Regions from separate parts of the Pseudoalteromonas sp. ABE4_541 genome, predicted to be linked through region 1. Evidence: predicted binding sites of a transcription regulator. Region 1 holds the regulator's gene; each other region holds the start of a gene.
What was found. Region 1 encodes MetJ, which represses methionine synthesis genes. Its sites were predicted from a motif close to TAGACGTCTAGACGTCTA; they were not measured.
Positions count from the first base shown of each region.

Region 2: a site for MetJ is predicted at 2,101-2,118, ahead of metK (methionine adenosyltransferase). Genes of this name have one in related genera too.
Region 3: a site for MetJ is predicted at 2,440-2,457, ahead of ACW689_RS03830 (methylenetetrahydrofolate reductase). Genes of this name have one in related genera too.
Region 4: a site for MetJ is predicted at 3,310-3,327, ahead of ACW689_RS02370 (homoserine O-succinyltransferase). Genes of this name have one in related genera too.

Region 1 covers NZ_JBSVEM010000008.1:99,192-104,679, forward strand. The annotation lists gene ACW689_RS09950 (ATP-grasp domain-containing protein) at 1-441, opposite strand, end outside; gene ACW689_RS09955 (ATP-grasp domain-containing protein) at 493-1,650, opposite strand; gene metJ (met regulon transcriptional regulator MetJ) at 2,158-2,478, opposite strand; gene metB (cystathionine gamma-synthase) at 2,766-3,989, shown strand; gene metL (bifunctional aspartate kinase/homoserine dehydrogenase II) at 3,994-5,488, shown strand, end outside.
Region 2 covers NZ_JBSVEM010000012.1:82,102-87,589, forward strand. The annotation lists gene tkt (transketolase) at 1-1,760, opposite strand, end outside; gene metK (methionine adenosyltransferase) at 2,219-3,370, shown strand; gene ACW689_RS13020 (AraC family transcriptional regulator) at 3,426-4,388, opposite strand; gene ACW689_RS13025 (hypothetical protein) at 4,466-4,873, shown strand; gene ACW689_RS13030 (sterol desaturase family protein) at 4,863-5,488, shown strand, end outside.
Region 3 covers NZ_JBSVEM010000002.1:267,279-272,766, forward strand. The annotation lists gene ACW689_RS03825 (M16 family metallopeptidase) at 1-2,230, opposite strand, end outside; gene ACW689_RS03830 (methylenetetrahydrofolate reductase) at 2,503-3,459, shown strand; gene ACW689_RS03835 (DEAD/DEAH box helicase) at 3,525-4,754, opposite strand; gene ACW689_RS03840 (DUF3581 family protein) at 4,831-5,488, opposite strand, start outside.
Region 4 covers NZ_JBSVEM010000001.1:495,445-500,932, reverse strand. The annotation lists gene metH (methionine synthase) at 1-1,244, opposite strand, end outside; gene ACW689_RS02375 (homocysteine S-methyltransferase family protein) at 1,255-2,310, opposite strand; gene ACW689_RS02370 (homoserine O-succinyltransferase) at 2,300-3,247, opposite strand; gene ACW689_RS02365 (cupin domain-containing protein) at 3,415-3,735, shown strand; gene ACW689_RS02360 (tellurite resistance TerB family protein) at 3,755-4,150, opposite strand; gene ACW689_RS02355 (hypothetical protein) at 4,310-5,164, shown strand; gene rluB (23S rRNA pseudouridine(2605) synthase RluB) at 5,189-5,488, opposite strand, start outside.

The DNA.
Region 1 (5,488 bases):
ATCGCCGGCTGGGTGTGAAGCCAAGAACTGCTGTAAGGCACTTTTTCGTTCAACGACTTGGGCTGTTACTTTAAATTCGTCGTGTTGTTGCAGCGCCTCGCGCATTTTAAATTTATTTCTGGTCAAGCTAAGTAAGCGTTCATTCACAACAAAATCTAAGTGGAGCTTTTGACATAAGTGAATGGCTGCAAGCTGTAGTGCATCATGAAAGCAAAAAACAGCGTCTATAGGGTCTTTTTCGTGTATTGCATAAGCGATAGATACGATATTGTTATGTTCATCTGCATCACTGAGCAAGATGAGCCTTTGGCTTTTAGCTGTGATATCACTTGCCACTGAAAGTGATTTTTTGTTGATCCAAGTGACTCTATAATCACAGTCGTACAGATAGGTATGGCAGCTTCTAATACCGCCAATAATTAATGCGTGTTTTTTAGTCATTTTTTAATTCAACTTCCTAGTTGCTCAACGACATTACCAAGTTCTATGTATTTACGAATGCACAGTTAACTCATCACTTGCTTTTCTAAAAATGACAAAACCGTTTCGGTTATAATGTGCATTTTTCGGCTTACCTTCAGCGGGGGCTTTAAATCGATATTCAACTTGCTGAATGTCAATATCTTTTAGGCTAGTGAGATGTTTTAGATCTGAATCTGAATAGATAAACCGGATACTGATCATGTCTGGCTGAGATTGTGCTTTGAGTGAAAATGAAGTGCTGATATTGGCTCTTGAATCAATTAAAGCCGCTTCTAAACTAATACCATATTGATACTCCACAAGGTCGGCAATGCGGCCACCTGCCACTCTAGCTGCACACTCAATGACATAAAGCTCACCTTCAACGTACTTAAACTCTACATGAAGTACGCCATTATTAAATTGATAGGCTGACTTTATTTGGTGAATTAAGCTTGTGCATTTATCGGTTAACTCTGGGTTAGTTATGCCAACATCGTGACCTAATTCATCGAAGTGTGGCAAAGGGGAGAGGTGTTTTTTAGTTATGGAAAGGTGCTTTATTTGATTGTTTTTTATCGCAACTTCAGCACTGTACTCGTCACCTAGAATAGCTTGTTCCACTATTGCTTTACCTGCCAACGAAATGCCCTTTAAATCGCTTTCTTTGCGTTGTGTTATCGTGTGTGTTTGGCGTTTCAATTGTTCTAGATTATCACAAAGTGAAACATTAATACTGCCACAATCATCAACAGGTTTAACAACAACAGGAAAGGTAAAATTTTTACTATCTAATTCACTTGGATGACTAAATTCACCATAAAGAGCGGGTTGGGAAATATTGTTTTGTGCAAGCAGCTTTCTCATCTTTGCTTTGTTACGAAAGCATATTGAGCTATCAAGTGGGTTGTGCGGTAACTTTAATTTACTTGCTATATAGTCAGCCTCATACACCGACAGTTCACCACCAGGAATAACCGCATTGAAATGATATCCAGCTAACTTTTCTAGAGTTTCATCAATATTAGAGTCCAACAATAAGCACTCATCAAACAAGTATGCAAATTTTATCAAAGTGCTTTGTGGAGTGAGTAATAAGACAGATTTTTCACAATTAAGAGCTTTGACAGCTGCGCTAAACCGTTTAATAGCGTGTTCGCTCAGTGGCTCAACAATTAAAACTTGCACGTAAATTTTTCCTTAAATAACTTGCGTCCCAAACATTGCATTAATGTTTTTATAATGTGTACGCATTATGCATATTTGTTTCTTTAAGTAAAGTTTCTGTTTTTGTTTTTTTGGTACAAAATAACATTTATTTCCTACGTATCACTTTGCATATATTAAAGTGACTTTTTGATGTCAGTAATATTAAGTTGTTGTTTTAGTTAGAGGTGGTTAGAACGGCATGTACTATTAAGGTATCTTTTTCTGACACATGAATGCTACAGATGATAGGGGGACTATTGCAAGTGTTAAATTATATGTTACTGAGTTGCTCTAAAAGTGCACTTCAAGACCTAGTATGAGTATTGAGTCTGAATATGGAGTGACTTGCGCTTGAAAGTGCCTGCTAGCATATGTTTATGCGTTGTATTTTGAAGTGTTTGCATCATAAATATGCAAAATAAGCATATGATAGTTCGTGACTAGCTTGAGTTTGGCTCGAGTGAGTACTCGAGCCAGTAAGTCAGGCTACTCTTCGTTTATAACCGGTACTTCTAATCCCATTTCTTCCATTATCTTACGTACTTCTTCAGGTACTTTCTCTGGGTTATCCTTTCTTAAGTCTTCATCACTTGGCAGTGGTTGGCCTGTAAAGGCATGCAAAAAGGCTTCACATAATAGCTCGCTGTTTGTTGCATGACGAAGGTTGTTCACTTGTCGACGGGTGCGCTCATCAGTTAACACTTTCAGTACATTTAACGGGATAGAGACAGTAATTTTTTTTACTTGTTCAGATTTTTTACCGTGCTCCGCATATGGGTGAATATACTCACCGTTCCATTTAGCCATAATGTTATTGTTGCCTCAGAGTTTTAAATGCCAATAAGACTAAATTCGTAAGGCATCGACCAAGTGCTTGTCTATGCTTGAGATTGACACAGAATATTCATGGTAGATTATTCAAAAATGTAGTCTTATTAGCAATACGATTTAGTTAAGTGGCGAAATTTTATCGGTTTAAAAAAGATAGTCAAATACTAGTTAAATAGCCATTTAGCAGTATAAATGTTTTGACTTCTGTATTTTGATCGTCTAACCTTTTAGACGTCTAAACATCCAACTATCTAGGTGATGATATGAGTCAAAGTAATAAAGCAACCATCGCTGTGCGTCATGGCATCGAAGCTGACAAACATCATGGTGCTGTCGTGCCCCCTTTATATTTATCAACCACATATTCGTTTGCTGATTTTGATACGAAGCGTGATTATGACTATGGCCGTAGTGGTAATCCAAATCGTGATATTTTGGCGCAAACATTAGCGCAGTTAGAGGGCGGTGAGCGAGGCATTATTACAGCGACGGGCATGTCGGCAGTGCATTTAGTGACACAGCTTCTTAATCACGACGAGACTATTGTTATCCCCCATGATTGCTACGGTGGCAGTTATCGCTTGTTTACCTCATTAGAAAAAAGAGGCTTACTAAAAGTAAAAGTGTTAGATCTGACTCAGTCTAGTAGCTATGAGCAGATCCTTGCTATCAAACCTAAACTAGTATGGATTGAAACACCGAGTAATCCAATTTTACGTCTGACGGATATTGCTGCAGTGAGTAAAGTTGCGAAAGAAGCCGGGGCTTTGGTGGCAGCAGATAATACGTTCTTGTCACCGGCGTTGCAGAATCCAATTAAGCAGGGGGTGGATATCGTTGTTCACTCAACAACGAAATATATCAATGGTCACTCAGATGTCGTTGGTGGTGCTGTTATCGCCAAAACGGCACAGCTTGGTGAAGAGCTTGCGTGGTGGGCAAACAACATCGGTATTACTGGTGCACCATTTGATAGCTATTTAACTTTGCGAGGGCTACGTACACTCAATGTTCGATTAAAGCAACATCAAAAAAATGCGCTCAAGATCGCACAATACTTAGAACAATCGCCCTATGTCAGCCAAGTGTACTATCCTGGACTTGAGTCGCACCCACAGCATGAGCTAGCAAAGCAGCAACAGAGCGGCTTTGGTGGAATGGTTAGTTTTGATATCAAAGGTGGTTTGAAAGAATCTGCGGCATTTTTGACAAGCCTTAAACAGTTTTCTCTTGCTGAGTCTCTAGGTGGCGTTGAAAGTTTAATTTGTCATCCAGCTACGATGACACATGCAGGCATGGAGCCCCAAGCTCGTTTAGAAGCTGGGGTTGGTGATACGTTAATCCGCATTTCTGTCGGAATAGAGCAGGTCGAAGATCTAATCGACGATCTCGACCAGGCATTTAATAAAACGCAGCCAGGCGCTGTAAATGCCTCGGATGAAGGCAAATCGTTCAAGTTAACGCCGGCTCATACGGCTTTATGGTAATCAAATGGCAAAAGTAGTACATAAATTTGGCGGCTCTAGTCTGAGTTCTTCGGCGCGTTATCAAGCTGTTGCGCAAATCGTGTTAAGTCAATGCAAAGAAGGTGATTGTGTTGTTGTATCCGCTGCGGGTAAAACTACTAATACGCTCGTGAAACTTTGGGAGTGCTATCAACAAAAAGATAGCCAAGGCTTTAGTGATATATTGCTGCAACTTGAGAATCATCAAACTGAGTTGATCCGCGCTTTATTGAAAGGTGATGAGCAACGTGACCTGCTCGCATGTTTGCTAGAAGAGCTGCAAGTTATCACCGAAGCGGGTAAGCAAGGTACATTGCATGAAGCAAGTTTACTGGCACATGGCGAGCTATGGTCGGCGCGGATCTTAGCCAGTTATTTGTCACAACTGGGTAGTGTAGCCAAAGATATAGACGCACGTAGTTTGTTTCGATTACACCATGGTCAATTGCTACATCAGCAAAATAAGCAAGCCTGTAATGAATGTTTAAATGATGACGTTATTCATGTTGTTACTGGATTTATCGCCTCAGACGCTGATGGTAAAACCGTCACGCTCGGTCGTAATGGTAGCGATTATAGTGCCACGTTGTTGGCAAATTATATTGATGCGGACGCCGTGTCGATTTGGACTGATACGCAGGGGGTGTTTAGTACTGATCCCCGTAAAGTTGCTAGCGCTATTAAGTACAATAAAGTGTGCCGCTCACAAGCTAACTTGTTAGCCCGATTGGGTAATCCTGTACTACATGCAAAGACCTTATCACCACTTAAAAGTACCGCAATTAAATTACAAGTGCGCAGCAGCTTTGATGCTGAAGCTACGCCAACGGAAATTGTCAAAGAAGGTTATAGTAAAGCAAAACGATTTATTACCACTTTTAATGAGCTTGATTTAATTCGAGTAGATGGACTGGCGCAAGGTGAAGTTGGAGAGTTAAGCCAGCTTATTCAACACAGCATTCATCATTTTGAAGCGAGTGGAGATGCGTTTTTACTGGTACCGGCCGCACATACACATGCGGTATTACAGACCTTAACAGGCAGAGCAAATATTGTCGAAAGTGCGCTGCAAGGTTGTGCAATTGTTGCCCCGAGCGCCGATATTGCGCACTTACAGTTACAAACACAACAGCTTCTCAATGAACAGGATGTCGTAGTACGTTTTAAGCACGTTGCCTCAGAATATGCTTTGTTTTTGACGGACCAAGCTATTGATAGCGACACTTTGGCATTACTGCACGATAAGCTTATCAACAAAGGTCGTGAGTTAGCCGTGATCATTGCTGGACTCGGTAACGTGGGTGAAGTGTTTGTTGAACAGTGCAGTCAGCAAGTGTCTCGTTTGCAAGATCAATTTGATGTTAAAGTCGTTGCATTGGTGCGTTCCAAGCAAATGCTTTTTTGTGCAAGTGGCATTGCTTTAGACAATTGGCAGCAGCAATGGCAAAACGAAGCAGTCCAATATGGTAAAGAGGAACTGA
Region 2 (5,488 bases), on a different contig from region 1:
TCTGTTGATGGCATAGAGACTACACGCACTTTCTTGCCTGCATTACGTAACTCTTGAGCTGCCTCTACTGCAAGTTGAACTTCTGAACCGGTCGCAATTAAGATAACTTCCGGGTTTCCATCACAACTTAATACATAACCACCTTTTTTGATCGCTTGAACTTGCTCAGCATCTCGTGATTGCTGCTCTAAGCCCTGACGCGTGAAGATCAATGATGTTGGGCCATCTTTACGCTCAATTGCTTGTTGCCAAGCAACTGCAGATTCAACCTGATCACAAGGGCGCCAGTTAACTAAGTTAGGGGTTAAACGCATGCTTGCGATCTGTTCAACTGGTTGGTGGGTTGGACCATCTTCACCCAGACCAATTGAATCATGGGTATAGACAAAAATGCTCGGTTGCTTCATTAATGCAGCCATACGTACCGCATTGCGTGCGTATTCCATAAACATTAAGAATGTTGCACCGTAAGGCACAAACCCTTTGTGTAGGGCAATACCGTTCATGATGGCTGACATACCAAACTCACGCACACCATAGAAAATGTAGTTACCAGACGCATCTTCAGCGCTAAGACCTTTCGAACCATCCCATAGAGTTAAGTTAGAGCCAGCCAAGTCTGCTGAACCACCCATAAACTCTGGTAATAATGGACCGTATGCATTCAATGCATTTTGTGATGCTTTACGTGTTGCAGGGTTGGCTGGGTTTGCTTGAAGCTGTGCAATATAAGCTTCTGTTTGCTCAGACCAGTTTACTGGTAAATCACCCGCCATACGACGTTCAAACTCTGCGGCAAGTTCAGGGTGTTCTACTTGGTATTGCGCAAATTTAATTTGCCATTCGCTTTGCTGTTGTTGGCCTTGCGCTGTCGCATTCCATTTAGCATAAACGTTTTCTGGGATCTCAAAAGCACCATGTTCCCAACCTAAGAACTCTCTTGCAGCTTGGATTTCTTCGTCACCTAGTGGTGCACCGTGACAATCATGGCTACCAGACTTATTTGGGGAACCATAACCAATCACTGTTTTACAACAAATCAACGTCGGTTTATCAGATTCAGCTCGCGCAGCGTCAATAGCTGCTTTAATCGCATCGCTATCATGGCCATCAACACCAGCAATTACATGCCAGCCGTAAGCTTCGAAACGTTTAGGTGTATCATCACTGAACCAACCTTCTACTTCACCGTCAATAGAAATGCCGTTGTCATCCCAAAATGCGATCAGTTTGCCCAGACCTAGTGTACCTGCAAGTGAACAAGCTTCATGAGAAATACCTTCCATCAAGCAGCCATCACCTAAAAATGCATAAGTATAGTGATCAACAATATTGTGCTCATCACGGTTAAATTGTGCAGCTAACGCTTTTTCAGCAATCGCCATACCAACCGCGTTGGTAATACCTTGACCTAAAGGGCCTGTCGTTGTTTCAACGCCTGGCGCATAACCATATTCAGGGTGACCAGGTGTTTTGGAATGCATTTGACGAAAGTTCTTTAAATCGTCAATAGAGAGATCGTAACCACTAAGGTGTAAAAGTGAATAGATAAGCATTGAGCCGTGACCATTTGACAACACAAATCTGTCACGGTCAGCCCATAGTGGGTTACTTGGATTATGCTTTAGATAATCGCGCCAAAGCACTTCTGCAATATCCGCCATTCCCATTGGGGCTCCAGGGTGGCCTGATTTGGCCTTTTGAACTGCATCCATTGACAGGACGCGAATTGCATTTGCTAGCTCTTTGCGAGAGGGCATGAGTTCTCCTACCTTTTATTTGTCTGTGCGCGGGTTTTTAGGGCCCCATTCTGACTTATTTTTGGTCCACACTGCAATGATAATTCCTAGAAAAAGGTCTAAGCTTATTGTTTTTATTCCAACGCCGAGAAAATAACCTTATTTAACCTCATCTGCGGATAAGAGTTTTGATAACTCAGAATAGAGATGTTACACCCTCTTCTATATCCAATGACGATATTTTGCTCAACATCAAGGCGTTTTCGCGAAGTAATAGTGCGCTATTACAAGTGAAAATAACGAAGAGAGTGAGCGAAATAGCTTCATTGCGCAAATTCGCTTATGTGTAGCTGAGGTTATTTAGACGTCTAGGTGTAAAAAAACTATGCATGCGAGGTAGATTTGGTTAAAATACCCGCCTATTTTTTTTAGCGCTGTCCAGATGTTTGTGAAGCGCGGTATTTGTGAGCATAAATACAATGGCAAAACATTTATTTACTTCTGAGTCTGTTTCTGAAGGTCATCCGGATAAAATTGCTGATCAGATCTCTGATGCAGTTCTTGATGCAATTTTAGAACAAGATCCAAAAGCACGTGTAGCATGTGAAACCTACGTAAAAACCGGTATGGTTATGGTTGGTGGTGAAGTAACCACTAGCGCATGGGTTGATATCGAAGAGTTAACACGTAAAACTGTTCGTGAAATTGGTTATACGCACTCAGATATGGGTTTTGATGCTGATTCATGTGCCATTTTAAATACCATCGGTAAACAGTCTCCAGACATCAACCAAGGTGTTGACCGTTCACGCCCTGAAGATCAAGGTGCTGGTGACCAAGGTCTAATGTTTGGTTACGCTTGTAACGAAACTGACGTACTAATGCCTGCACCAATTACTTATTCACATCGTTTAGTTCAGCGTCAAGCACAAGTTCGTAAAAGCGGTGAGCTAGCTTGGTTGCGTCCAGATGCAAAATCTCAAGTAACGTTTGCCTACGAAAATGGTAAAGCAGTTGGTATCGATGCCGTTGTTCTTTCAACTCAACACTGTGACACTATTTCACAAAACGATTTAGTAGAAGCAGTGATGGAAACTATCATCAAGCCAACTCTACCTGCAGAGCTTATCACTGAAGCAACCAAGTTCTTTATCAACCCAACGGGCCGTTTCGTTATCGGTGGCCCTATGGGTGACTGTGGTCTAACAGGTCGTAAGATCATCGTTGATACATACGGCGGTATGGCGCGTCACGGTGGTGGAGCATTCTCTGGTAAAGATCCATCTAAAGTTGACCGTTCAGCTGCGTATGCTGCACGTTATGTTGCTAAAAACATTGTTGCGGCTGGTCTTGCTGACAAGTGTGAGATCCAAGTATCTTACGCAATTGGTGTTGCAGAGCCAACGTCAATTAGTGTTGAAACATTTGGCACTGGTAAACTTGAAGAGTCACGTTTAATCGAGATCATTCGTGAACACTTCGACCTACGTCCATACGGCATCCTAACGATGCTTGACCTAGAGCGTCCTATCTATCAGCCTACAGCTGCATACGGTCACTTTGGTCGTGATGAATTCCCTTGGGAAAAAACAGATAAAGCAGAAGCACTTAAAGCATCAGCGGGTCTGTAATCATCAATACTTCATTAAAAAAGGTGCCATGGGCACCTTTTTTAATGGCTGCATTTTAACGCCGATTATCACGATGTAATTGTTTCACATAAGCACTTGGTGACATGCCATACCAGCGCTTTACCGCACGGTTTAACGACGCTTGCTCCGTGTAACCGAGTAAATCACTTAGTCCTTGCTTGCTCATCACAGTACAAAACTGAGCAAATCGCCGCTTCCTTTCTTGCTCTAACAAGTCGGAAAAACATAACTCATGTAATTTTAAATGCCTTTGTAGTGTTCTCGTCGACATAGCAAGCGCCTGCGCTAATGACGCTAATGACATTTTGTGCAAATCGCAACTATGCAGTGTGCTTTGTAAATGTCTCATCCAATGATGCTCATAATCATAGGCATGTTGCAACTCACTCAATGCAGTATGAACACTGGCCGCAACTAATTCGTTAGATGTTAAAATAGGGAGTGATAACAGTGCTTTATCAAAAGTTATGCGATTTTCAGTGGCGCTAACAACCACAGTACAGCCAAACCAACTCGTTAGGCGTTGTTGTTGTTCATAGCTGAATTTATTTTTAAAAAACACTTTGTTTGCTTTAACTTGCTGGCCAGTAAGACGCCGAACAGTCGCCACCCAAGCAGTCATATTACGTAACACTGCTTGCAAGTTATCTTCAAATGGTTGCCAAGCAATCGACGCGTACTCACCTTGCTCTAAAAAATGGCATTGACCAATATTCGCCACCGTTTTATCGAATGACAAAAGTGCTCGCAGAGCTTCATTAAGTGTGTTGGCCGACTCAACAAAATAACCAAGTAAACCGTAACTCGCAGTATTTATTTGCTTACCTAGTTCAAAGCCCCATAAGGGATCTTGATTGGCTTTGGCTGCTTGGTTGAGCGCCTCAAAATAAAGCTGCATATCAATACGACTCTTATGCAAACTTTGTGCGGGTAAATATTTCTCTAACGGCTGGCAATATTGGCGACATACATCGAACATAATGGCGTGAAAAGACAAAAAAATGGCTCGTATAGTCAAGTATGCCCCGTCGGATACAGATATGCTAGTTTGACGATGAACTTTTTTAGACCATCATGCCATTACTCGATATTACCCAAAAGTTAAACGAACACAGTGTGTTTTCACTTGAAAAACTAGCTGATTGTGCAGAGCTGAGTAAAATATTTAAAGGTCAATTTATTCCTCTAGCGAATGATTGCGGTTTACAACGACGTGAAGTCACCCTACGCGGTCATACATTTGTTGAAGTGATCACGCATCTATCTCCACAAAAATTGCATTATCAAATTGAAGGTCATGGCCCAATCAAGGCGCATCGCGGCATCGTCAGTCTGACAAGAGTACACAATCAACTTCATCTTCGTTATCAAATATATGGCCGTAGCAATACTTGGCTACCCACATGGTTACTCAAACTTGTTTTATTTATTGATTTTAAATTAGCCATTAAGCGTTTAAGGAAGCTCTATCATGTCAGTTGATTACATATTGCTTGCTCTAAGCCCCCTGTTTGCCATCGCAATCATCGCGGAGTACTGCAAAGCGAGCTGTGGCTACTCATTACGAGAGTTTATATTGAACACCTGTTTGGCGCTTTCACACCAAGCTTCAGAAATATGTTCTCTGTTGCTGCTTATGCCTCTATTTGGCTATGTTTATCAAAACTTTGCTCTTTTCAATATCGAGCTCAACGCACTCAACGTGCTCATCGCATTCATTGTACAAGACTTTTTATACTATTGGTTTCATCGTGCCAGCCATCGCTTTAATTGGCTATGGACTGCACATATCGTACATCACAGCTCCGAGCATATGAATTTTTCTACTGCAATGCGCCAAAGCCTGTTTTACCCTGTCGTTGGCATGTGGATCTTTTGGGTGCCACTCGTTATTCTGGGTTATCCACCAGAATTAGTGTTTGCGATTGTTGCACTGAATCTCGCATTCCAGTTTTTCGTACATACCGAACAAAGCCCTGAATTTAAGTGGCTAGGACTTATTTTTAATACCCCAACCCATCACTGTTTGCATCATGCTAAAAATAGCCATTACATAGACAAAAACTTTGCGGGCGTACTTATTATTTGGGACAAGCT
Region 3 (5,488 bases), on a different contig from region 1:
CACCAAAGTAAGAACGAACAAGCCACAGGGCAGTCCAGTCTTTGCTACTGCGAATCGTATCAATTGGGAAGCCGAAAGAAACGGCGGTAGATTTTGCGCTTTTCTCTACGATAGTCGCATGATGGCCTTTAAGTACTGGCGCATCAGGAATAGTCAGACGAGATTCTTCACCTTTTGGTAAAGCGCTTAAATCTGCAAATAGCTGAGCTTTAACCGCTTTTGGCATGGCCCCAGTGATACCCACATTAAGTTTCGCTTGTGTGAACTGCTGCTTATAAAACGCTTTAACGTCATCCAACGTTAATGATTCAAGATCTGACAAGTCACCTAGGTTGTAGCTTTCATATGGGTGCCCTTGATACAGCTTGTGATAAAGCATTTCTTTACCTAACTCTTCATCATTTGAAGACTTTAAGCTCGATTTAATCGCATCCAGCATTTCTTTTTTCAAACGCTTGAAGTCATCTTCTCTAAATCCAGGCTCCAACAGTTGTTCACTGATCAAACTATACCATTGCTGCGCATTATCTTTATGCACACGGCCACGTAAAGACAGCATCTCTTTGTCAATTTGATAATTAAAAGTCCCTGAGATCGGATAGAGTTCTTTTTGAATTTCTTTGTAAGTTTTGTTTTGTGAACCGCCATTTGCGATCATCGCAGCCGTCATCGCTGCAAGTCCTTTTTTACCTACAGGATCAGCTGCAGCCCCTGTATAGAAGAGTAAATTAACATCAATCAGCGGCGAGTTATTGGTTTTATCCAACACCTTAAAGTGACGCGCTACTGGTTTATTTGCCTTTTCAACCAGTTTCGTCAATGACACCTCTTTGTCAAAACCTGATATAGACTCAAGTGCCGACATGGTCACAGTAGTGCGACTTTCATCAACAAAATACTTATTAGCAATATCACGGATATCTTCAGCAGTCACGGCATCAGCAGTTGCATACAATTGATTGATCACCTCAGGATCACGTTCAAAGTGCATGTATTGGGCCAACGTAGAGGCAATTGCTTGTGAAGAATCTAGATCATTGATAAACGAGTACTTACGATTTGATTTCAATGCTGCTAGCTTATCGGCATCGACCAACTCCGTGCGCGCTTTAGCATAAGTTTCATTGATCGCATCACGTACAACCGCTAAATCTTGCTCATTTTCGACTTTTACAAACACATGTAACAAACCTGGGTCTTTTGTCTCAGGATTATAAGTAAACATTTGGCTTGCGATTTGTTGGTCGACAACGAGCTTTTGATATAGAGCTGAGTTCGGTGAAAAATAGAGGTCTGAGATCAAATCCAGTGCCGCGCGGTCTTTACGCGTAGGCTGCCACGCTGCCCCTTTATATGAAACAAGCAACCAATGACCAGGTAGACCTTCTGATTGCTTGTGCACATATTTAGGCGCTTGTTGTTTAGGCTCTCGAGGGATATCTGCAACATAGTTGCCCTTTTTCCAATTGCCCCAATGTTTCTTCACCATTTTCATGGTTTCTTTTGGTTCAACATCACCAACGATCACCAATGACACGTACTCTGGATGATAGAAGCGCTCAAAGAAGGTTTTACCATAACTCATTTGATCAGGCATCGCTTCTATGTCTTCGAAAAAGCCCATCGTGGTGTGCTTGTAGGTATGCTTTTCGAACGCGGCTTCTCTTACTGTTGACAGTAATTGACGAATTGGATTGGCATTATTTTTAAGGTACTCACCTTTTACGGTCAATGCTTCAGTACGGAATTGCGCTTCGGTATAAGTGAGGTTTTGAAAAATATCCGCTTCAATTTCTAATACTTTATCTAGATGTTGTTTAGAGAAACTCAAATAGTAGTTTGTGTAGTCATTGGTTGTATATGCTCGGTTATCTACACCTGAGTTTTTCAAAATGTCTGCATAAACATCTTGCGGGTATTTTTCAGAACCCTTAAACATCATATGTTCAAAAAAGTGAGCAAAGCCAGTTTTACCTTTTTCAACTTCATTTCTTGAGCCAACGGATACTGGGATCTGTACCGACACCACATCTGGATAGTCAGTTTTAACCACCATAACGCGCAAGCCGTTATCTAACTCTTCAAGCAGATAATCTTGAGAAAATACTTTGTTATTTGTTTGAGATGATTGTACGGACTGTGCCGATGCAGCATGTTGTGCGCTATTACTGACACATCCAGTTAGTGCAAGGGTTACTGCAAGACTCGTTGCGAGTAATTTAAATTTCATAGTGTTCCCTGAATATAATATTAGTTATGTATCGCGATACCCAATAAGAGCCGCTTTTTATCACTACCATTATGCAATAAATTGCGTCCTCACAACCATGAGGCGGGTAAAAAATAATGTAAAAAAATATAGCGCTACATGTCATTTTACTTTTCTCAACTTGAATAAATTTCATAGCTATTGAGTAACTTTCAATAAAAAGATCTATCTAGACGTCTAAATGGCTGCTATTATTATACCTATGAACTGATACCGAGCTGGGAATGAGGACCATGGCATTATCACTACAAGAGAAAATATTAGACCCTAAGCAAGGGGTCTATTTAATTGGTACCACACCACCAAAGGTTGGTACAGATAAAGCCAAGCTCGAGACTATAGCGAATAAACTACTCGGTCGTTTACACGAAATTGAGTATGACGGTGTGGTTATCTATGACATTCAAGATGAAAGCAGCCGCACTCAAGTACCTAGGCCTTTTCCTTTCAAGCATACAGTGGATCCATGCGAGTATAGTCAGTTGATTAAACAACTGTCAGATTTAGATGTGATCACCTATAAAAGCGTTGCGCAAAGAGAAGCGGCTGAATTCAATACCTGGCTTGACCAAACCAAACTTGAATATGGCCTTAAAAACCTAGTGCTCGTAGGAAGTCCATCTTCAGCGGGAGATATAAAACTGAGCTTAGCTGACGCCTATCAAACACTATCGGCGCGTCAGAACGAGTTTTTTCTAGGTGGCGTGACCATCGCGGAGCGCCATGCCAATAAACGTAACGAGCATGAAAGATTGCTTGATAAAACCGCGCAAGGCTGCGAATTTTTTATCTCTCAAGCTGTTTACAATGCACAAGCCACCGTTGACCTTATTACTAGCTACGCACGTTCATGCCGTCAGCAGGGTATTGCGCCAAAACGTATTATTTTAACCTTTACACCTTGCGGTGGTGAGAAAACACTCGAGTTTATGGAGTGGCTTGGGATCTCAGTACCAGAGGCAACCAAATGGCGCATACTCGATGCACAAAACTCGCTTAGCGAGTCGATTCGAGTGTGTCGTGAAAACCTTGACTTAATCCTGAAAAATTGTGCTCAGTTGGATGTACCGCTTGGCTTAAATATCGAAAGCTTGACCAATCGTAAAGAAGAAATTGATGCATCCATCAACCTTTATCGATTACTTAAAGCAACGATGGAACTGACCCTCGCAGAAAAACAAATCGCTTAGAGCTAAGAGCTAGATGAAACATAAAAAAGCACCAGCTGGTGCTTTTTTGCTTTTGGATGCGTTACCTAGCGTCGACGTGACGAGCGCTTATTCATAATACGCTTTTTATCCCGTTGTTTACGTGCTTTGTTGGTATTCTTTCGGTTATCTTTAGGCTCTTTCGTTAAGTCAGGTTCATAGCCTGGTAGCCATTGAGGTGTTAAGCGCTCATCTAGCAGTACCTCAATTTCTTCGAGCAACCACTGCTCATCAATACTCACCAGTGAAATAGCATGCCCTGTTTTGCCCGCACGCCCAGTGCGACCAATACGATGCACATAGTCTTCTGCAACATAAGGTAGCTCTGCGTTAATCACATAATCTAAATCAACAATATCAATCCCACGCGCAGCCACATCGGTCGCAACAAGTACACGGGTTTTGCCCTCTTTGAATTGACTCAGCGCCTTGTCTCTTGCCCCTTGAGATTTATCTCCATGAATAGCAAGCGTTGCTAAACCGTCTTTATTAAGCTCTTTGGCTAGGCTATCAGCCATATTCTTAGTACGAGTAAAGATCAAAACCTGCTGCCAATTGTTTTTACCAATCAAGTGCGACATTAACTCACGTTTTCTGTCTTCATCCACTGCATAAAAAGTTTGTTCGATTTTTTGTGCTGCACTGTTTTGTTTGTCGACTGAAATACGTTTTGGCTCTTTAAGCCATTGCTTAACCAAACTCTGTACTTGCTCATCGATGGTCGCTGAAAACAGCAATGTTTGCCGCTTGGCAGGTAAACGTCGCATGATCCGTTTGATTTCGCCGATAAAACCCATATCCAAGATGCGATCTGCTTCATCAAAAACAAGGTGTGAGACATTATCTAGCGATAAGGTACCTTTAATTAAATGGTCCAGTAAGCGTCCAGGCGTTGCCACCACGATGTCCACACCCGTTTTCAACGCTTTTTCTTGAGGACCAATATTCGCGCCTCCGTATAAACAGATTACTTGCAACGGGGTACATTGCGCATAGCTTTGTGCACTCTTTGCAACCTGCTGCGCCAACTCTCGGGTCGGCGTTATAACTAGAGCTCTCGCTACGCCCTGTTGCGCTTCAAAAGCGCTGAGCTCTTGTAAAATAGGTAACATAAACGCCGCTGTTTTACCCGTGCCAGTTTGCGCCGTAGCAACAACATCATGGCCTGCCAGCACCAACGGAATACTTTGCTGTTGGATTGGAGTAGGTGTATCAAAGTTAAGGGTTTCGAGGGCTTTATTGAGCGGTTCAATAAGCGAAAGAGCGGCAAAAGACATGATTAAACTGACTAATAAACAATAATGCTGCCAGTATAACAAAAGCGCGCATGGGATGCGCGCTATACCTGATGTGTTACAGCGTTGCTTTACGGTTGTTATAATACGCGATTAAGTCATCCACCATTTGCTGGCAATATTCGCGGATACCCGATACCAACATATGTTTTTCACCGCGACCAACCTTCTGCCCTTCGCTGTGTAAGTTAAAACGTAGAATGATTTTGCCACGTTTGCCTTCATAGCTGAACTCTGGCGTATCTGCTTCTAGCTCTAACGTTTTGATATCAAGCGTATCAAGATGAATGCTCATCGACTCATAAATCACCATTGGACGAGCAGGGTTGATCATCACCTCTTGCTCTCCCATCAATGGAATGATCACATGCGGGAAGGTCATGCCTGAGAATTCTACATAGTTTTTAGTTAAGCTATTCACCAAACTTGGGCATTGATTGTTTGCGCCATGTTGCTTTACTGACAACATCACTTTGCCTTCGGAGGTCACGTCAAATTCTTGGGCACTTTCAGGGAACTCAAGTTTTGAAGTTTCATCTACCATACCTGAAAAAGTAAAGTGCATATCTTCACTCACACCATAACGCGCAAGTACTAGCGAAAAGAGTAAGTCCCCGGGTACACAGAACTTTTTAGCATCAATGTCATGCAAAGGGTTAAAATCATCAGCCACGCGCTTTGCAAATTCACTGCCCTGCTCGCGAGAGATCACGACA
Region 4 (5,488 bases), on a different contig from region 1:
TTTTTACCTATATCGTGTACATCACCTTTCACGGTGGCCATGATGATTTTACCGTTGGTTTCACCTTCTTGCTTTTCAGCTTCAATGTAAGGGTCAAGGTAAGCAACCGCACGCTTCATTACTCGCGCCGACTTCACTACCTGTGGTAAAAACATTTTACCCGCACCGAATAAATCACCAACCACATTCATGCCGTCCATAAGTGGGCCTTCAATCACTTCTATTGGCTTGTCTTTATTTGCACGGCACTCTTCGGTGTCTTCCTCAATAAATTCGGTAATACCTTTAACAAGTGCATGTTCTAAACGCTTCTCTACAGGCCAGCTACGCCATTCTAAATCTTCAACTTTAGCGGCTTGAGCCATGCCGGAGTACTTAGGTGCGAGCTCAACTAAGCGCTCTCCCGCTTGAGGGTCTTTGTTGAGGATCACATCTTCCACTGCATCTCGCAGCTCTGATGGAATATCGTCATACACGGTCAACTGACCCGCATTTACAATCCCCATATCCATACCCGCTTGAATAGCGTGATATAAAAATACCGAGTGGATAGCCTCACGAACCGGGTTATTACCACGGAATGAGAACGACACATTTGACACACCGCCAGATACTTTACAGTGTGGTAACTCAGCTTTTATACGACGCGTGCCTTCAATGAATTCAACCGCATAGTTATCGTGCTCTTCAATGCCCGTTGCAACCGCAAAAATATTAGGGTCGAAAATGATGTCTTCAGGTGGAAAACCGATTTGATCAACCAAAATACGGTATGAACGTTCACAGATTTCAAATTTGCGCTGCGCGGTTTCCGCCTGGCCTACCTCATCAAATGCCATCACCACAGCGGCCGCACCAAAGCGCTTAATAATTTTCGCTTGGCGAATAAACGGCGCTTCCCCTTCTTTCAATGAGATAGAATTAACAATGGCCTTGCCTTGAATGCACTTTAGACCCGCTTCTATCACCTCCCACTTTGAAGAGTCAACCATGATAGGTACTTTGGAAATATCAGGCTCAGAAGCAATTAGATTTAAAAATTTGACCATTGCAGCTTTTGAATCCAACATGGCTTCATCCATATTGATATCAATCACTTGTGCGCCATTTTCCACTTGGTTACGTGCTATATCCAATGCGGCTTCATAATTTTCTTGCAATATTAGCTTTTTAAAACGAGCCGAGCCGGTCACATTGGTACGTTCACCAACGTTGGTAAATATGGCTGTTGATTGTTGCGTCATTGGATACTTCCTAATTCAAGTTACAGGCTTCTAAACCTGCCAAGCGCATACGCACTTCAAGTTCAGGTAACTGGCGCGGTGCGACCTTCTCAAGGCCTTGCGCAAACGCTTTAATATGCTCTGGGGTTGTGCCACAGCAGCCACCAACGATATTGATCAAGCCTTCTTTACCCCAATCAACGATTTCTTTGGCCATTTCTGGCGCTTCCAAGTCATACTCTCCAAATTCATTAGGTAAACCTGCATTTGGGTGTACTGAGGTAAATGTTTCACATACTCTTGATAATTCGACGACATATTGGCGTAATAAATCAGGACCCAATGCGCAATTTAACCCAATTGAAAGCGGCTTAATGTGGCGAATTGAATTATAAAATGCTTCTGTTGTTTGACCAGACAAAGTACGTCCAGATGCATCGGTAATCGTGCCTGAAATCATCACAGGTAAGGTCACACCGGCTTGCTCGAATGCTTCTTCAACTGCAAAAGACGCTGCTTTGGCATTGAGCGTATCAAATATGGTTTCAATCAGAATTAAATCCACACCGCCCTCAATCAAGGCGAGCGTCGACTCAACATAGGCCTCTACAAGCTGATCAAAAGTAATGTTTCTATAACCTGGATCGTTCACATCAGGAGAGATTGAGCAGGTTTTTGATGTTGGACCTAATACACCTGCGACATAACGCGGTTTAGCCGAATCATTCGCTGTGTATTCATCACACAACTTACGCGCAAGCCGTGCAGAAGCTAAGTTGATTTCTTTACTTACACTGGCCATGTCATAGTCTTCCATCGAAATGGTCGTGGCATTAAAGGTATTTGTTTCAATAATATCCGCCCCCGCATCTAAAAACTCTCGATGAATTTGCGCTATCACCTCAGGCTTAGTAATACTGAGCAAGTCATTGTTACCTTTGATCAACACATGCCAATCTTTAAATCGCTCACCGCGATAATCTTCTTCTTCCAGCTTGTGCTTTTGGATCATCGTGCCCATGGCACCATCCAAAATTAAAATGCGTTGTTTAAGTGCCTCTGTTAAGGCTGCGCGTTTATTCAGCATAGTTGTTAGTCCTTACATCTTGGCTAACGAGGTTAATATCATAAGGCGTGGTTTGATAAACGTAATAGTTTAACCAATTCGAGAATAACAAAAAGGCATGACTTTGCCATGTCTTTGATGGCTTATTCGAGGCATCGTCATTTGGGAAATAGTGCGCAGGTTTCGGGGCATCCGGGCTACTTTGCAAGTCTCGTTGGTATTCTTTCAATAACGTGTCTGCATCATACTCAGGATGTCCAGTAATATAAACTTGACTACCCGATAAGTTTTTAATCAGATACGCGCCTACAGTTTGTGAACCCGCTAATACCACCAGCTCTTTCTCATTCGCTATCTTACTTGGATCAACGTGACCATAACGAGAGTGTGGCACTAAGAATTCATCGTCAAAGCCACGGGTCAATGCGCCATGCTCAAAGTAACATTGATGCCTAAATACACCACATAGCTTTTCACTGCGAAGGTCGCGCTTAATCCCATAGTGATGAAATAACGCAGCGTGCGCCGCCCAACAAGAGAACAGCGTAGAAGTGACATGATGTTCAGCCCAATCAAAAAAGGTTTTGAGTTCTTGCCAATAAACAACATCGTCATATTCTAAATGTGCTAACGGCGCGCCTGTGACGATCAGCGCATCATAGTTTTGATCTTTCACATCAGAAAAATAACGATAAAACATGTCAAGATGTTGCTCCGAGTTTTCTGAACTGCGGTGTGTATCTAAGCGTAATAAATCAACATTGACTTGCAAAGGTGAGTTTGCCAAAAGACGAATAAACTGAACTTCGGTTTCTACTTTGTTTGGCATTAAGTTCAATATGGCCAAGCGCATCGGTCTGATTTCTTGTGTTTTTGCACGGCTTTGTGGCATCACAAACACGTTTTCTTGACGTAAACGCACAATGGCAGGCAATTCATCTTTTACTGTTATTGGCATCATTCACCCTCAAACTATCACTATGCTGTCATTATGAAGATAATCCGAAAAATATCAACCTCTAGATGTTTAGACGTCCAAAATAAGAACAATGGAGACTTCAAACTATGATTTTGAACAATAACATGCTAAGAAGTTAATTCTGCAGTTCAAAAGGTCAACTTGTTATGACACAAAACCTATTTTCTAACTTACCCACTGATAAATCGGTAGAGCATTTCGAAGACATTATAAAAAATAAGCATATTCGTATTGAACGTATCACATCGTACGGACAAAGATCGCCTGACTCATTTTGGTATAACCAAACTGAACATGAATGGGTAACGGTACTAGAAGGCGAAGGCACTATCGAATTTGAAGGTGGCGTAAAACACACTCTTAAGCGAGGTGATTATATTAATATCCCGGCACATACCAAGCATAGAGTAAGTCGAACCGCAGCCAACGAAACGACACTTTGGCTTGCGGTATTTTACAAAGACTGAGTAAATTTACACTCAGCCGCTAAACCTGCTCTTCTAGAAAGTCCATGGCCGATTGTTCTTTGCTATCAATTGTGCCATCGGCAGCCGCCACTTTTTGCGCCAGCTTAAGTGCTAACTCTCTCATTGGCTTGTCAACGATGTATTTCATGCGGTGTTGAATAAATGCTTCAACATCTGACGTTTGCACTGCATGAACACATTTTCCTGACATATCAGCAATATAATTTTCAAGGCTTACAGCAGAGTTCCAATTAATCTTGCTTGCCCATTGCTTCACAACCGCTAATTCAGCGTCACAAATACGACCATCAACTGCCACAAATAATAATGCTAAATCTAAAAGTGACTCTTTTTGCAACTGCTCTACACAAATGCCACTATCAAAGTGGTTAAGTAGTTGTTCAAATTTCATCATTCCGTTTCTCCTTGAAGTTAACAATCGATGTACATGTCACTTCATGACCACCGAACATCAATACAATATTAGACAACTATGAAAAAGTCACATTAAAAACTCTCATCATGCTCGCATACACTACAATAAGTGAAGTTACTCATATGATCAAAGGCCGTTATGCGCCCTCTTATCAGCCTATTTTTTGCAATACAATTCAATGCCATCGCTACGGAGCGGATCACCGTCACGATAGAAAAAGATATTTACGACTACGCGCAAACTATACTCAAAGGACAAACCGTTCATACCATCGATAACTTCAAACACCCACTTTGCCAAAGAGATATTGTAGAGTATGTTATTTTACAAAAGGCGCTAACGCTCGGCGGTTTATCATTAAAATTTGAATTTGACGTTGGCAATTATGATGCAAGAAATATCAAATTGTTGGTTGATGGTTTGTTGTTAGTCAGCTTTGATACAATATGGCTAGATCAAGCCAATCAATATCGTGACAAACTCTATATTTCCGCTCCGATTATTCGAAAAGGCGAATACTATGCTGGCATTTATACTAAACCAGAAAATATGGAAGTCCTTAAAGCCAAAATTAATCGAGACTTATCTCAATTGTCCATGATTTCTAGTAAAGCATGGCATACAGATTGGCAAACTCTGAATTCTCTCAAGCCTAAAAACTTAATTGATGAATCGGACTGGGTGATCATGGCTAAAATGGTCAGCCGTGGTTGGGTTGATGGCATGCTCGTTTCATTCAACAACACGCAACCCTTCGAATACAGTGGCGAGGGCTACCGAATAGCAGCGATTGACGGCATTAAGGTTGCTCTACAAGACAGTCGCCATTTTGCTGTGTCTCGTGCACATCCTATGGGAAAAACCGTTTTTGAAGCGCTTCAGACAGGATTAAAAAGGCTCAGAGAAGAAGGGTTTATAAGGCGCTCATACCAACAATGTGGTTTTTTTAATGATGTCATTAACGACTGGCGAGAACTAAAAAGCCAGCAATAAGCTGGCTTTACTGACAAACCTTAACTACCCACGTTTCTTTGGCTTTTGCATTCTTTGATTATGCTTCTTCACCGCTTTGCGGATTTGATTTACCCTCTTACGCTTATCTTTGCGCTTTTCAGGCATAACTGACAGTTTAGTTTCTGTTTCATTGCGTAGTTGAACTGACTTACGTAGATAGTTAACTTCTTCTAATGCTAGTTCTTCCCAACCGCCCTGTGGTAGGCGCTTGTTTAACTCCAGCTTGCCATATCGAATACGAATAAGGCGTGAAACTTCAACATCTTGTGATTGCCATAAACGGCGTACCTCACGGTTACGGCC